One region of the Salinicola sp. CPA57 genome, then DNA from elsewhere that is predicted to be linked to it. Evidence: riboswitches for the same ligand, from Rfam matches in the RefSeq annotation. Region 1 holds a riboswitch; the other holds the start of a gene.

Region 1 (8,022 bases):
GCCCGCTTGCACAGGCGTTGTACCGCCGGCGGTATCAGATTTCCCGATACAGCTCACCGCCCTCACGCTTGAACCGCTCGGCCTGCTCGTTCATGCCGGCGTCCCGCGCGGCGATCACCTCGTCGGCATTGCCGCCGAAGCGTTCGCGGACCTCCTGGGTGATCTTCATCGAGCAGAACTTCGGCCCGCACATCGAGCAGAAGTGGGCCACCTTGGCGGCATCCTTGGGCAGCGTCTCGTCGTGATAGGCACGGGCGGTATCCGGGTCGAGTCCGAGATTGAACTGGTCCTCCCAGCGAAATTCGAAGCGTGCCTTGGACAGCGCGTTGTCGCGACGCTGGGCGCCGGGGTGCCCCTTGGCCAGGTCGGCAGCGTGAGCCGCGATCTTGTAGGTGATGATGCCGGTCTTGACGTCATCCTTGTTGGGCAGGCCCAGATGTTCCTTGGGCGTGACATAGCAGAGCATGGCGCAGCCGTACCAGCCGATCTGCGCCGCACCGATGCCGGAAGTGATGTGGTCGTAACCGGGTGCGATATCGGTGGTCAGCGGGCCGAGCGTATAGAAGGGCGCTTCATCGCAGCACTGGAGCTGCTTCTCCATGTTCTCCTTGATCAGTTGCATCGGCACATGGCCGGGGCCTTCGATCATTACCTGCACGTCGTGTCGCCAGGCGATCCGGGTCAACTCGCCCAGCGTTTCGAGCTCGGCGAACTGCGCTTCGTCGTTGGCATCGGCGATGGATCCGGGGCGCAGACCGTCACCCAGCGAGAACGAGACGTCGTAGGCCTTCATGATCTCGCAGATGTCCTCGAAATGGGTGTAGAGGAAGCTCTCTTTGTGGTGATACAGGCACCATTTGGCCATGATCGAGCCGCCCCGGGAGACGATGCCGGTGACGCGCCGGGCCGTCATCGGAACATGGTGCAGGCGCACGCCGGCGTGAATGGTGAAGTAATCCACCCCCTGTTCCGCCTGTTCGATCAGGGTGTCGCGGAAGATTTCCCAGCTCAGGTTTTCGGCCACGCCGTCGACCTTCTCCAGCGCCTGGTAGATCGGCACCGTGCCGATCGGTACCGGCGAGTTGCGGATGATCCACTCCCGCGTCTCGTGAATGTTCTGGCCGGTGGAGAGATCCATGATGGTGTCTGCGCCCCAGCGGATGCCCCAGGTCATCTTGTCGACCTCTTCCTCGATCGAGGAGGTCACGGCCGAATTGCCGAGGTTGCCGTTGATCTTCACCAGAAAGTTGCGCCCGATGATCATCGGCTCGCTCTCGGGATGATTGATATTGGCCGGGATGATCGCCCGGCCGCGAGCCACTTCGTCGCGCACGAACTCCGGCGTGATCTCGTCGGGCAGCTCGGCACCGAAAGATTCGCCCGGATGTTGATGATCAAGCATGGGATCTTGGTAAGAGCCGAGCATCGGATCGAGATGGGCACGGCTTGCCTCTCGCCGACGCTGATTCTCCCGAATCGCGATGAACTCCATCTCCGGGGTGATGATGCCCTGGCGGGCGTAGTGCAACTGGGTGACGTTGGCATCCCGTCCCTCTGTTGTCATGCGGGCACGACGTGGCGTGCGCCGGAGCTGAAATCGCAGTGTCGAAAGGCGCAGGTCCTCCGCGCGCAGACGGCCGTAACGAGAGCTCGGGCCCTCGAGCCATTCGGTATCATCGCGTTGGTCGATCCAGCCACGGCGCAGCTCGGGCAACCCGCGACGAATGTCGATCTCCGCTGCAGGGTCGGTATAAGGGCCGGAAGTATCGTAGACGGTGAGCGGTGCGTTGGGTTCGAGTCCGCTTCGTGTCTGCGTCGGCGAGAGCGCGATCTCGCGCATCGGCACCCGGATATCGGGACGCGAGCCTTCGACGTAAATCTTTCGCGAGGCTGGCAACGGCGCGATGGCAGCGCTGTCGACGCGGGCGGTTTCGGAGAGAAACTGTGGGGATTTCATGTTCGGTCGTGCTCCGTGGCATGACTTGCCAGGCGTATTTGCCAAGGCTATCGGGTCAGGCCGGCGCACAGCGCAGGAGGGGGAGAACGAATCGACGGAACGGTATCCGGGAATGAGATTCTCCGCTTGATCCCTACGCCGGTACTAGCCGGATCAGGTTCGTCGGGATCCGTCGTGGCGCCGTCGAAAGACTCTCGGCGCAGGACGATCTCAGCCGGTTCCACCGGCACCCCGTCAAGCTGGCGATAGCGTTCATCGCCATCAGCAGTCTGTGGCGAGGGTCGGGCTGGGTCAAGCAGGGTTTACGTCCGGGCCACGGTTGTGGTGTCGATAAAACTGCGCTTCATGGATCGACGGCGCGCTCGACCAGATCGATGAACGCCTGGGCCTGTGGCGTCAGTTGGTGTCTCGTATGGGTCAGCCACACCTCGGAAACCGCGTCCCCGTCACTGATGGGCCGATAGCGAACATTGTCGACCTGGATATGCTGGAACGAGGCGGGCAGGATCGAGACCCCGAGACCGCTGGCGACCAGGCTGATGATGGTGTTGGGACCGCCGACCTCCTGGACCAGCCGAGGCGCCAAGCCGCGTTTGGCGAATAGCGCATTGAATTGATCCAGCAGGCCGGTGCCGGCGGCGGGCGAGAAGTAGACGAACGGGTGGGTTGCCAGTTCGTCGAGCGTTAACGGTAGCGCGCTGCCGCCGAGCGGGCCCTGTTCATTGACCACGGCCATCAGCGGTTCGCGAATCAAGGTGAATGCCGCGAGGCCATCCGGCAGGGTCGCGGGGCGCATGATCCCGATATCCAGGTCACCCTGGAGCAGAGGTTCGATCTGGCGCTGGCTGTTGAGCTCGTGCATGCGAAGCTCGACGTCGGGGTAGCCTTGCCGATAACGCATCAGCGTCTGCGGCAGCGTTGGCGTCAACGGTACCGACGTGGTGAAGCCGATACGCAACTGACCGGCCTCGCCACGCCCGAGCCGGGACACTCGACGCGTGGCGCGTTCGGTTCGCGCCAGAATGTCACGCGCTTCATCGAGCAGCAGTCGGCCCGCCTCGGTCAGCTCGACGCGGCGATTGGTCCGAGTCAGCAGACGCGTGCCTAGTTCGCGCTCCAGCGCCTGGATCTGCTGGCTCAACGGTGGCTGCGAGATTCCCAGCCGCTCGGCGGCGCGGCTAAAGTGAAGCTCTTCGGCCACAGCGACGAAATAACGTAGATATCGTAGTTCCATGGGGAAACTCGCAGCTCCATTGAGTCGAAAAACCTCTCAAAAGCATCGAATAATATATTAGAAAGCTTAATGGCGGCGGCGTAACCTACCAAGGTCTACATCGAATCTCTAAACCCCTGATGCCCCCGAAGCACCTTCATTCCCGGTCGGCTTCGGTCATCGATATCGGGAGAACCGGGTTGTCTCGCCACTCCTCATCCGAGATCCACCGCGCTACGCAGGCCACTCATCATCAGCTGGAACGCGAGGCGGAAACCGTCGAGAGCGGTTTCATCGAGCGCGGGCAGCGCGGTTACCGGCCGACCATGCTGGCGCTCTTTCTCGGCGCCTTTTCAACGTTCGTGCTTCTCTATTGCGTGCAGCCGCTGATGCCGATCCTGTCGGACGCCTTCGGTATCGATGCAGCCACCAGCAGTCTGTCGCTGTCGGTATCGACTGGCATGCTGGCGGTCGGGCTGTTGATTACCGGTCCCATTTCCGATGCGGTAGGGCGCAAGTTGGTGATGACGGTCGCGCTGCTGGCGGCGTCGACCTGTACGCTGCTGGCGGCGGTGATGCCCAACTGGACCGGCATTCTGATCATGCGAGCGCTGGCGGGGCTGTCGCTTTCCGGGCTCTGTGCGGTGGCGATGACCTATCTCAACGAGGAGATTCATCCCCGCTACGTGGGGCTGTCGATGGGGCTCTACATCAGCGGCAACTCGATCGGCGGCATGAGCGGTCGCCTGATCAGCGGCGTGATGGTGGACTGGGTGCCGTGGCGCTGGACGCTCGCTACCATTGGCATCGTGGCGCTAATCGCGGCGTTGCTGTTCATGCGCTGGCTGCCGCCATCCCGGCACTTCACCCCCCGCCCGCTCAACTGGCGCAGTGTTCTTTCCGGCTTCACCGTTCATTTCAAGGATCGAGGGCTGCCCTGGCTCTTCGTCGAAGCCTTTCTGCTGATGGGCGGCTTCGTCACGCTCTACAACTATATCGCCTACCGTCTGCTGGCCGAGCCCTATCAGGTGAGCCAGGCGTTGGTGGGGCTGCTTTCGATCGCCTATCTGTCAGGCACCTACAGTTCGGCCTGGGCAGGGTCGCTGGCGGACCGGCTCGGGCGTCAGCGGATCTTCTGGATGTTCATCGCGATGATGCTGGCAGGCTTGGCCATCACGCTGTTCGAGCCGATCAGCCTGATCCTGATCGGCATGCTGGTCTTCACCTTTGGTTTCTTCGCCGCGCATTCGCTGGCTAGCGGCTGGGTCGGCCTGCGCGCCAGGCAGGCCAAGGGGCAGGCGTCGTCGCTCTATCTGTTCAGCTACTATCTCGGCTCCAGTGTCGCCGGCACGCTCGGTGGTGCCTTCTGGTACTGGGGCGGCTGGAACGGGGTGTCGCTGTTCATCGCGGTATTGCTGCTGACAGCGCTGGCGATCGGCGGATTGCATCTGCGGCGGCTTGCCTAGCGGCTGCGTCGTTTCTCAATGAAAAAAGCTGGCGATCTTCTGATCGGCAGCTTTTTTTTACGGCCTGAAGACAGGAATTTTACGCCCTGGCTAACCGGCAAAAATCACTTCGCGAAGAGCTGGCCCATATCCTTGAACGCCTTGAATTCCAGGGCGTTACCGCACGGATCGAGCAGGAACATGGTGGCCTGTTCGCCGGGCTGACCCTTGAAGCGCACGTAGGGTTCGATCACGAACCGGGTGCCAAAGCCCTGCAGGCGCTCGGCCAGCGCTTCCCACTCCGGCCAGCTCAGCACGATACCGAAGTGCGGCACCGGGACATCGTGACCGTCGACGGGATTGGTATGGGCCGATTCCTGCGAGGGCGTCTGCGGGTGCTCGTGAATCACCAACTGGTGACCGTAGAAGTCGAAGTCGACCCACTGTTCGCTGGAGCGGCCTTCGTTCAGGCCGAAAGTCTCGCCGTAGAACTGGCGGGCGGCGGCCAGGTCGTGGACCGGGATTGCGAGATGAAAAGGGGAAAGTGCCATGAGGTGTTCCTTGTCGCTGTGAGGTTCGGGGTATTCTGACTGCGGGTTTATTTGATGAAAAGCGCATATTATTGCTGCCTGATATCAAATATTGTGGATTCTCGACGCGCTGGCTGCCCATGCTCAAACAACTCAGGACCTTTCTTGCCGTCGTCCGTCACGGCACCTTTTCTGCTGCCGGCAGTGCGGTCGGGCTGACCCAGTCCGCGGTGAGCACCCAGATCCGAACTCTCGAGGCCGATATCGGCGAGCCGCTGTTCGATCGGACGGGGCGTGCCGTTCGACTCAATGCGGCCGGACGTCGGCTGCTGCCGCAGGCCAATGAAATGCTGGCGTTGGCCAGCCGGATTCGGCACGCCGATGTGGATGGATTGACCGGGGAGTGGCATCTGGGTGCGATCGCCAGCCTGCAGAGCGGAGTACTGCCCGAGGTTCTGCAAACGCTGACCCGCGAGGCACCGGGGGTGATGACTCGCGTCGTGCCTGGCGTCTCGCTGGCGCTGCTCGACCAGGTCGACAAGGGCGATCTGGATATGGCGTTGATCGTCCGGCCACCGTTCGCCTTGCCTCCCGACCTCTATTCCCGAGTCATCGCTCGCGAGCCGTTCGTCATGATCGCGCCACTCGATGCCGAGGAGGGACCGGCGGAGTCCCTGCTCGAGAGCCATCCGCTGGTGCTCTACGATCGGGGCTCTTTCGGGGGACGTCAGGTGGTGCGGTTTCTCGAGCGTCGGCGTCTGCGCCCGTCGATTCGGCTGGAGCTCGACGAGATCGATGCCATCGCGCGAATGGTGGAATGCGGTCTGGGTGTCGCGCTGATTCCGCTTGCCGGGTTGTGGCGTCGCCAGCAGCCGCTGCCGGTGCGGGTGATCTCTCTGGAAGAGCAGCGGTTTCATCGTGAACTGGTCATGGTGTCCCGGCTTTCGCCGGCCGAGTCGCCGCTAGTGGCATTGATCGAACAGGCGCTGCTGTGTCTCGACCAGGCCAGCGACGATTCAATGCAATGAAACGGTGAAAATCATTCGCTTTTTTCGTACGTGGCCTGATCTAGACTGCGAATGAATCTATCAGGGAGAGCCTTCATGTCCGCGTCTACGCCACGCCGCGTCATCGCCCAGCACGCTGCGATCCGCGATGATATCGGCGATCTGACGACTCGCCGGCCGTTACCGGGTCCCGGGCTCGATCAGCTCGATCCGTTTCTGTTTCTCAACCATCACGGCCCGCAGGTCTACCCCACCAACAATCGCGGTTTGCCGTTCGGGCCACATCCACACCGGGGCTTCGAGACCGTGACCTTCATTCTCGAAGGCTCGCTGGCCCATGCCGATAGCGCCGATCATCAGAGCGTGATTCGTGCCGGTGGCGTGCAGTGGATGACGGCGGGCAGCGGCATCGTGCATGCCGAAATTTCACCGCCCGAGTTTCTGCGCGACGGGGGCCCGCTGGAGATCCTGCAGTTGTGGATCAATCTGCCGGCCAGCCTGAAGATGAGCGAACCTCGCTATGTCGGATTACAGCGAGAGTCGATTCCTGCCATTTCACTGAACGGTGGCGGAGAGCTTTGCCTGATTGCCGGTGAGCATGGCGCATCGACAGGTCCCATCGAGACGCTGACCGACGTCTTCATGTCGACGCTGTCGTTTCCTGCCGGCGCGAGCCATCGACTGACGGCGCCCAGTGGCCGCCAGGTCTTTCTTTACGTCGTCGATGGCGAGGTGACGGTGGGCGGCGCGCCGGTCAAGTCGCGGCATCTGATCGAACTGGATCGTGACGGCGATGGCGTCGAAATCGAAGCCACCACCGACGCTCGACTGCTGTTCGGTCACGCTGATGCGATCGGGGAACCGGTGGTGTCGCACGGTCCATTCGTGATGAATACCCGTGAGGAGATCGTCGAAGCGATCGACGATTACCAGGCCGGGCACTTCGGGGGTTTGGCACAGTAACCCGACACTGTTCAGCAATGGTCAGCGCTTGCTGTAGAGACGCTGCTCCCGATATCCGGGAACCTTCTGCTGCTCCTGCTCGGTTTTCTTCCAGCGCTTGTATTCCCACTGGTACTGCGCCGGGTCGAGAGCGATGGCGGACTCGACGCAGGCGTTGACGCCTGCGGCCGATGTGACTTCGTCGGTGTCGTAGACGCGGTCGTCGGCGGCGAGAAAGTGAATCGCGAAGCCACGACCATCGGGCAGACGCCTGGCGACCCCGGTCACGACACGAGCCTGAGTGCGGGCGACCAGTTTGGGTAGCAGCGTGGCGGTATAGGCGGGGCGGCCGAAGAAATCGGCAAACTCGCCGCTGCCCCAGTCGGGCTCCTGATCCGGCAGGATCCCGACGGCTTCGGCACGCTTGAGCGCCTTGAGCAAGGCGGCGACGCCACGCGGGTTGGTCGGCACCAGTTCCGCGCCCATGCGCTCGCGCCCATGGCGAATGACGGCATCGAGTTCGGCGATCTTGGGCGGCTCGTACATCGCGGTGAAGGGAAAGTGGCTGGACAGCCAGAAATTGAGCACTTCCCAGTTGCCGAAATGTGGCGCCAGCACGATCACGCCGCGATTGTCGGCGCGTGCATTGTCGAGTAGCTCGCGGCCGTGAACCTCGACGACTGACGCTTCGACGCGCGCCGGCTTGGCGATCCAGGCGAAACCCAGTTCCAGCATGGTGGCGGCGGAGTGGCGCAGGCTCTCGCGCACTCGCTCACGCCGTTGCTCGCTGCTGTCACCCGGATAGGCGACCTCGAGATTGCGCCGGGTCACATGGCGCTCGCGTCGGGAGACGGCATAGAGCACGCGGCTGGCAGCGCCTGCCAGCGACCACGTCGTTTTCAGTCGACAATGGGACAGCAGGCGCCAA
Region 2 (8,022 bases), on a different contig from region 1:
CAGCGTCAACTGCGCCTCGCCGCAGTACCCAAGGCGGGCCGTCGTCGGTTCGCCAAGCAGTTGCGAAAATCCGCCAAACTGGCCACCAAGCGTGACGCGGAGCGCGACGCCGAGCGGGTCTGGGTACTCGATTTCGACGGCGACTTGAAGGCCTCCGGAACCCCGGCTCTGGCCGAGCTGATATCGCTGCTGCTGGAAGAGATTCAGCGTGGTGACGAAATCGTGCTGCGCCTGCAGTCAGGTGGCGGCCTTGTCCATAGCTATGGTTTCGCGGCCGCTCAGCTGGATCGCCTTCGCGATGCCGGCGCGCGTTTGACCGTTTGCGTCGACAAGGTTGCGGCAAGCGGCGGCTACATGATGGCGTGCTGTGCCAGTCATCTGATTGCCGCGCCGTTCGCGGTCATCGGTTCGATCGGCGTAGTGGCGCAGATACCCAATGTCCATCGCCTGCTCAAGAAGCATGATGTCGATGTCGAGCTGCTGACGGCGGGCCGTTACAAGCGAACCTTGACGGTGCTGGGCGAAAACAGCGAAGAGGGGCGGGCCAAGTTTCTCGAGGATCTGGAATCCACGCACGATCTCTTCAAGCGTTATGTGGCCGAACGACGGCCTGCATTGGACGTCGACAAGGTCGCGACCGGCGAGATCTGGTACGGCAGCGAGGCGCTGGAGGCCGGGTTGATCGATGCCGTGGGCACCAGTGATGCCTATCTGCTGGAAAAACAGCGTCACCAGGCACGGGTGCTGAACGTATCGCTGGCGTCGCGTTCCGGCCTGATGGGCAAGTTGAGCAAGAGCATGGAGAGCGGCCTGGAAAGGAGTATCGATCGCCTGCTGCAGCGGGTCGAGGACCTTCGCTGGCAGCGTCGATAACCGCTTTCCGGGATCCGGCTCAGGCGATATCCAGCTCACCGAGCGTCTGGATCAGGCGCTTGGCCACGTTGCCATTCAGCGAGTAATAAATTACCTGGGAGCTACGGCGGGTCGCCACCAGCTGTTCCTGCCGAAGTACGGCAAGGTGCTGCGATAACGCTGACTGGCTCAGCGTCATCTCCCTATTGATCTGGGTAACCGAATGTTCACCCTGCATCAGCAGGCAGAGAATACGCAACCGGCTCTCGTTGGCGATGGCCTTGAGGGTGGCGGTAGCGGGACCGATCTGGTGGTCGCTAAGCGGGGTAACCGTTGTCATCATCGTAAAATTCCGCAGGCGCGTTGGGCAGATTGCCCGTACTGAACCCACTGTTCAGGGTATGCTGATATTAGCTTATTGTAACTTATAGTTACAATACTTTTCCGATGTATCTTGAGCGTTGTACTGGCGATCCTGGGTCGGGATCCCTATAATTCGCGCCCGCTGCAGCGTGCTGCAAGCTATCCGTCATCCCAGAGGGTTCCCTAACCCCTCGGCCCGGCACCGCCGCTTCATTCGCACCGGCGCCCGGTAAGCTTCCGTTGACGGTCGTTCGTTACGCTAGAACGCCCGTGACCGAAAGCCCGGCAAACGAAAAAGGCTTCCCATGTTGAGACTCGATAACCGCCAGCTCCGACTTGCGTTACTTTGGCTGGTCAGCTTTCACGTGATGGTGATCACCGCCAGCAACTATCTGGTTCAGTTGCCATTCACGCTTTTGGGGCTGCACACCACCTGGGGCGCTTTCAGTTTCCCGTTCATCTTCCTCGCTACCGATTTGACGGTTCGTCTGTTCGGCAAGTCATCGGCGAGACGAATCATTGCCGGCGTCATGGTGCCGGCATTGCTGATTTCCTATGCGGTATCGGTGCTGTTCCAGCAGGGACGGTTTCAGGGTTTCGAGGCCCTGGCCCAGTGGAATCTGTTCGTCGGACGCATCGCGTTGGCCAGTTTCATGGCTTACGTGCTGGGGCAACTGCTCGACATCCATGTTTTCGACCGCATGCGTCGGCTTCGTGCCTGGTGGGTCGCGCCGACCTTATCCACGATCATCGGCAACCTGGCGGATACCTTCGCGTTCTTTGCCATCGCCTTCTGGCAGGGTCCCGATCCGTTCATGCGTGAACATTGGGTGGAGATCGCCTGGTTCGATTACGCCGTGAAGCTGTCGATCAGTCTGATCTTTTTCCTGCCACTGTACGGCGTGCTGCTGGCCTACCTCGGTCGGCGCCTGTTGACGCAACGAGACCAGGTCAATCTGCCGGGGGCGTCGCGCCAGCAGGGGTAACCCCCGGCGGCATTTTGTTATCCTGCAACTTGCAACGGCGGCTGCCAGGGTTGCCGAACCGGCTTTCAGGAGGGATGACGTGCAACTTTACTGTATCGATACGGGCGTGCCGGAGAACGGCGACGCGACGCTACCGCTGGTCATACTTCACGGACTGTTCGGTAGCGCCGACAACTGGCGTTCCCACATCAAGCAGTGGCAGGACGAGCGTCGGGTGATTGCCGTCGATCTGCGCAACCATGGCCGTTCGCCGCATGCCGACGGGATGCAATATGCTGCGATGGCGGCCGATGTCGTCGCGCTGCTGGACGAGCTCGAGGTCAAACGATTCGACCTGCTGGGCCACTCGATGGGCGGCAAGGTTGCGATGACCCTGGCCCGCTTGCATCCAGCGCGGGTGGCTCACCTGATCGTTGCCGACGTCGCGCCGGTTGCCTACGACCACGGCCACGATGACATATTTACGGCAATGCGCCGGGTCGAGGCGGGAAGGCCGACATCGCGCCGCGACGCCGCAGCGCTGATGCAGGAAGAAGTCGATGACGCGGCCACGCGCCAGTTTCTGGCCACCAATCTGCTCCGCGGTGACGACGGGATCATGTACTGGCGAGTCGGTCTCGACGAAATCAGCGCGGGGTACGAGGCGATCATTGCTCCACCCGACGGCGATCGGCCATTCGAAGGCGCGACATTATTGATCCGGGGAGGCGCCTCGCACTATGTTCCGGATCGGTATCGCGAGTCTGTCGATGCGGTCCTGCCCAATGCCGAGTGGCAGACGCTGGATGGCGCCGGGCACTGGCTGCACGCCGAACAGCCGGAAGCGTTTCGGGATGCGGTGAACCGCTTCCTCGCCGCATCCTGACAGCGCAGCAATCAGGTCAGGACGGGGGCGTTTCAATTCGGTCTCATATCAGGTCAATTTCGCCATCGATCGGAATCGGTTCGATGGCTGGGCTCGGCGTCGAGATAAAGCGGTTGAGAATGCGATAGGTATCGATATCGAAACCGCGCGTATCGGGCAGCGCATGCAGGTCGTCTAGCCGTTCGACGCTACCCAGGTAGTGCCAGTGATCGACGATATGCAGACCGATCTCGCCATGCTGGTTGCTTTCTCGAAAGGCGACGCGCCCCGGCCATGGCCAGTTTTCGATACGCAGTCTTTCCATCGCCTCACGCGCTCGCTGGGCGTGAGCCTCCAGGCTCTCAGCGCCACAGCAAGCGCCTCGGCAGCGCCCGATCTGGTAGCCGAAACAGCGACCGCTACCGGCCTCCAGTCCCAGAACCCGCAGGCAGAGCGATTCGTCCGTGGCGATATCACGCAACGTCATCTGGGCGTCGCGGCGATTGCGAAACAGCCCGAAGAACTGCGTCCGCGCCGTTACGATCCATTGGCCGTCGGTGAGTGTCGGTCGGTCGTCGCCGTCTGGCCAGTTCCAGCTCACCATCCGCACGCGCTTGCGCAACTGACGGTTGTAGAGCGGCATCCAGCGTTTGATCAGGTCCGCTTCCAGCAGCTGGGCGCCTAGATCGCCGCTGGTTCGCAGCCACGCGATGCGTCGGGTCTGCGCTACCATCTGAGCGTGTCGCCTGGAAACCGGCTGCTGGACATGACTGCGGACGCGGCTGCGAATATTGACGCTTTTGCCGACGTAAAGCGGCAGTTCGTTGTGACCGAAAAAGACATAGACGCCCGGGCGTGCGGGCAGCGCGCCCAGTGAATCGACGTTCGTGCTGGGCAGCGCCTGGATCGGATCCTGCTGCGGATCGTAGTGCAGCAGGTCGTATTGCAATACGTCGTAACATGATGATCTTGAAGTCATATCATCAATCTAGTCGATTTTCCTCTACGGCGCGTTGAGATCGACCGCCAGACGAGAGATCGGGCTTTGCGCTTTGATCTGGCCGCGCTCGAGCAGAAAGGCTTCGAATTCGCGGTAGCGTTTGGAATCCAGTGCCGCGGGACGCAGGGCGAAGCGCGGCAGGGTAGCCTTCCACGCTGCGGCGTTCAGGGGCGTATCCAGCGAGGGGTCGTAGGCGATGAAACTCTGCCACGCGTCGTCCGGGTGGTTGATGATCCAGGACGTTGCTTCACCAATGGCATCCATGAAGCGCCGGTCGGCGTCGCGGTGCTCATCGAGCGTCTCGCGATTGGCGACAAAGATCAGTTCGTCGTAGCTGGGAACGCCCTGTTCCTCGATATAGAACGCCTTGCCCTCGACGCCTTCCTGCTTCATCTGCGCTGGCTCGAAGTTACGAAACGCGCCGGTCACGCCGTCGACTTTTTCGCTGATCAGAGCCGGTGTCAGCGAAAAGTTGACGTTGACCATCTCGACATCGTCCAGGCTCAGGCCGTTATGCTCGAGCATGGCCGACAGCAGCACTTCCTCGACGCCACCGACCGAATACCCGATTTTCTTGCCCTTGAGCTGGGAGATATCCTCGATGCCGCTGTCCGCTCGTACCAGCAGGGCGTTCAAGGGCGTCGCGATCAGCGTGCCCACACGCACGATGGGCAGACCCTGATCGACCTGCAGGTGCAACTGGGGTTGATAGCTGACCGCCAGGTCGATTCGGCCGGCGGCGACAAGCTTGGGCGGAACGCTGGGGTCTGCCGGCGCCTGAATGTCGACATCCAGACCGCGCTTCTCGAAAAGCCCGCGCTGCTTGGCGATGATGATCGGGGCGTGAACCGGATTGACGTACCAGTCGAGCATGACGCTCAGCGGAATCATCTGCGGCGCCAGATCGTCGTCGGCTTCCTGCGCCAGGGCCGGCATCGCCAGAGTCAGGGCAAGCAGTGCCAGACTCATCGCCAGACCGCGGCGCCAAGATGTTGAACGTTGGGTTGTCATCGGGAATTCCCCTGTTGTTTCGATGAAATCATCAAGCCTGCATGGATGAGGCGGTAGCTTGCGAAAAGAGCGGTCGTGGAATGCTTCAGGGTTCGGATTCCACACGGTCATGGTGCCAGGGCATTGCCAGTCTCAGCGCGGCATCGACGCCGAAGTAGAGCAGTACGGCAAACGCCACCAGCACGACGAGGGCGGCAAACATCAGGTCGATCTGCAATCGGGCATTGGCATTGAGCATCAGATAGCCCAGGCCCTGGCTGGAGCCAACCCATTCGCCGATGACCGCGCCGATCGGTGCCGCGCTCGCTGCCATGCGAAGGCCGGAAGCGAGCGACGGCAGCGCGGCCGGCAGCTGGACTTTCAACAGCCGCTGGCGCCGGGTCAATCCGAATGTCTGGGCCAGGTCCAGCCAGCCCTGCGGTGTCTGTCGCAGGCCGTCATAGCCGGTGGAGGCGACCGGAAAATAGATGATGACCATGGCCATCAGAATCTTGGGGCCCAGCCCGTAACCGAGCCACAGCATCAGAATCGGTGCCAGCGCGAACAGCGGAATGGCCTGGCTGATCAGCAGTAGCGGCAGCAGCGTGCGCCGCAATGCCCGGAATCGAGCCAGTGCCAGTGCTGTCGTCAGCCCCAGCAGGATACCGCCGATCAGTCCGGCAACGATCTCGATGGCGGTGATCCCGGCATGATGGGCAAGGAGACCACGCTGGTCGATCAGGGCGCGTCCAACGGCCATGGGTGAAGGCAGAATGTAGCGTGGTACGCCGGTCAGGGTCAGCACCAGCTGCCAAATGGCGACGATCGTGACCAGCGCCAGCAAGGGCCGAACCAAGCGTTTCAGCAGTGCGCGTTCAGGCATCGTCCGTCTCTCGCAACTGGGTCACCAGTTCGGCCTGACGACGCTGTAGCTCGCTGTCGTCGAGCGAGCGCGGCCGGTCGCCCGGGGGAACCGAAATCGATACCAGGCGTGCGGGTTCTCCCTGCAGGATCAGGATTCTATCGGCCAGGCGCAGCGCCTCGAGCGGATCATGTGTCACCATGAGCACGGTGCGGTCGGCCAGAAGCCGGCTAGCCAGATCGTGAAGTTCGAGCCGGGTGATGGCATCGACGGCGGAGAAAGGCTCGTCCATCAGAACCACGCTGGCGTCCGCGAACAGGGTGCGGGCGAGAGCAATACGCTGGCGCTGGCCGCCGGAGAGCTCGTCAGGCCATCGATCGGCCTTGTCGGCAAGACCGACCTGGGCCAGCAGATGCTCGGCGCGCCGTCGATCAGCCGCAGTGGGTCGTCCTTGCCAGTGGGCGCTGAGCATGACGTTACCCGCCACTCTTTGCCAGGGTACGAGCAGGTCCTGCTGGGCCATCCAGGCAACACGGCCTGCCAACGGGATGCCGTCACTGGTCTGGAGATCGAGATGGTGGTTGTCAGGCAGTCTCAGGCTGGCGATCATGCGCAGCAGAGAACTTTTGCCACTGCCGCTGCGACCGAGCAGGCAAGTCCAGCTGCCCGCGTCGAATCGCGCCTGAAGCGCTTGAAACAGCGGGCGATCGCCGAAAGTCAGCGAAGCGTGGCGGAGGACGAGTCCGGGCGGTGACATGACAACTCCCATCAGGGGGAAACGGGCGAAGTCATGCGAGAACAGCTGGCATTTCCTCCGCCGGTACTAGCCGGTTCAGGTTCCAGGGTTGTGCATGACCGCACTCTCAGCCCGTCGCGCGGGCACCCCTATCCAGTGCCCGGGATTGTACGCCGCCCGACGCCGCCTGCCCACCGGCGATAGTCGAACCGACGCAAGGATGAAGTCCATTGACGACCCGAGATCGCCCGATCCGAGCGGATGCCGAACTGACTCGACGGGTATCGGTGTTGACCGGCAAATCGCTGACGCCGCTTGCGCTGCGTTGGCCGGACAGCGCCAACTGGCTGTGGCGAAGCGAGGAGCTCTCCCCGCAGCTGCTCAAACTGGCCCGAAGGTCGCCGGCGACCGACGGGTTCTGGTGGGGGATTCAGCAGCTGTTCGGCCTCGATCGCTGGCAGGCGGCCGAAGCGCTGACCCAAGTGCCGGGACTGCTCCCACCGCGCCTGCCGATGGCGCCATTGCCGATGACGTTTCTTGGCCGATTACAGGGCATCCCGCTCTGGAGCCTGCCTTGGCGTCATGCCGTTTCCCCTCCGATGAGCGTGGCGTTGGCAACCCGGCTCGGCGAGCAGCTCGCGATCCTCCATCGGGAAGCCCTGCCGGGCTTCGGCCATCCCAGCGCCGACGTCTGGCCGCTATCGAGCTGGCCCCAACGGGCTCGCGCGTTCGTCGAAGGGCATCCCGGTCGTCGCTGGATTCCGGAAATGCCGAGCTGGCCGCAGCCCTCGAAAAGCGTCTGGTCGCTGCCGGATCTTCGCAGCGATCAGTTTCTGGAAGGCGCGACGGACTGGCTATGGAGTGACTGGGAAGCGTTGGTGTGGGCGCCACTGGAGCTCGACCTGTGCCTGCTCGAGTTGCTTCTGGAAAACGCCTCTCAGCGCGATGCCTTCGTCGCGGCCTATGGCCGTCTCCAGACGCTGCCGGATCTCGCGCGCTTTCGCCCCGGGATGCGAGCGCTGGCGCTGTTGTTGTCCCTGCACGGGGAGAACGCCAAGGATCGGACAATCGATCACCCGCATTGGCTAAAAGATTAAATTTCCTGCTATTTTTCGCCGCGCATGGCAACGTCTGCATGGCATACTGGGTCATCTCAACTCATAACCGATGGCTGAGACTTGGACTCGATCAATAGCCTGTTTCTCGTGTGCGGGGCGCTGATAGCCCTCAGTATTCTGGCCAGCCGGGTGTCGTCCCGGATCGGCGTACCGCTGCTCGTTCTCTTCCTGGGCCTGGGCATGCTCGCGGGTGAGGAGGGCGTGCTGGGACTACAGTTCGACGACTACTCCCAGGCGTTCCTGATCGGCCATCTGGCGCTGGCGATGATAC

Evidence for each region. A riboswitch is a leader RNA that binds a small molecule or an ion and turns the genes downstream of it on or off. The one in region 1 is predicted to bind thiamine pyrophosphate.
Region 2: it holds a riboswitch for thiamine pyrophosphate, as region 1 does, so the genes downstream of both, DOM36_RS03940 (ABC transporter ATP-binding protein) here and thiC (phosphomethylpyrimidine synthase ThiC) in region 1, are expected to answer to the same signal.

Annotation. Positions count from the first base shown of each region.
Region 1 is NZ_PZJR01000016.1:177,896-185,917, reverse strand. Features, by position in the region: gene thiC (phosphomethylpyrimidine synthase ThiC) at 35-1,957, opposite strand; TPP riboswitch at 2,071-2,201, opposite strand; gene DOM36_RS17545 (LysR substrate-binding domain-containing protein) at 2,301-3,191, opposite strand; gene DOM36_RS17540 (MFS transporter) at 3,371-4,636, shown strand; gene DOM36_RS17535 (VOC family protein) at 4,741-5,166, opposite strand; gene DOM36_RS17530 (LysR family transcriptional regulator) at 5,286-6,173, shown strand; gene DOM36_RS17525 (pirin family protein) at 6,249-7,115, shown strand; gene DOM36_RS17520 (lysophospholipid acyltransferase family protein) at 7,137-8,022, opposite strand, start outside.
Region 2 is NZ_PZJR01000003.1:353,066-361,087, forward strand. Features, by position in the region: gene sohB (protease SohB) at 1-873, shown strand, start outside; gene DOM36_RS03910 (metalloregulator ArsR/SmtB family transcription factor) at 893-1,195, opposite strand; gene DOM36_RS03915 (7-cyano-7-deazaguanine/7-aminomethyl-7-deazaguanine transporter) at 1,521-2,201, shown strand; gene DOM36_RS03920 (alpha/beta fold hydrolase) at 2,281-3,066, shown strand; gene DOM36_RS03925 (hypothetical protein) at 3,110-4,024, opposite strand; gene DOM36_RS03930 (ABC transporter substrate-binding protein) at 4,049-5,056, opposite strand; gene DOM36_RS03935 (ABC transporter permease) at 5,142-5,918, opposite strand; gene DOM36_RS03940 (ABC transporter ATP-binding protein) at 5,911-6,654, opposite strand; TPP riboswitch at 6,690-6,794, opposite strand; gene DOM36_RS03945 (hypothetical protein) at 6,864-7,730, shown strand; gene DOM36_RS03950 (potassium/proton antiporter) at 7,812-8,022, shown strand, end outside.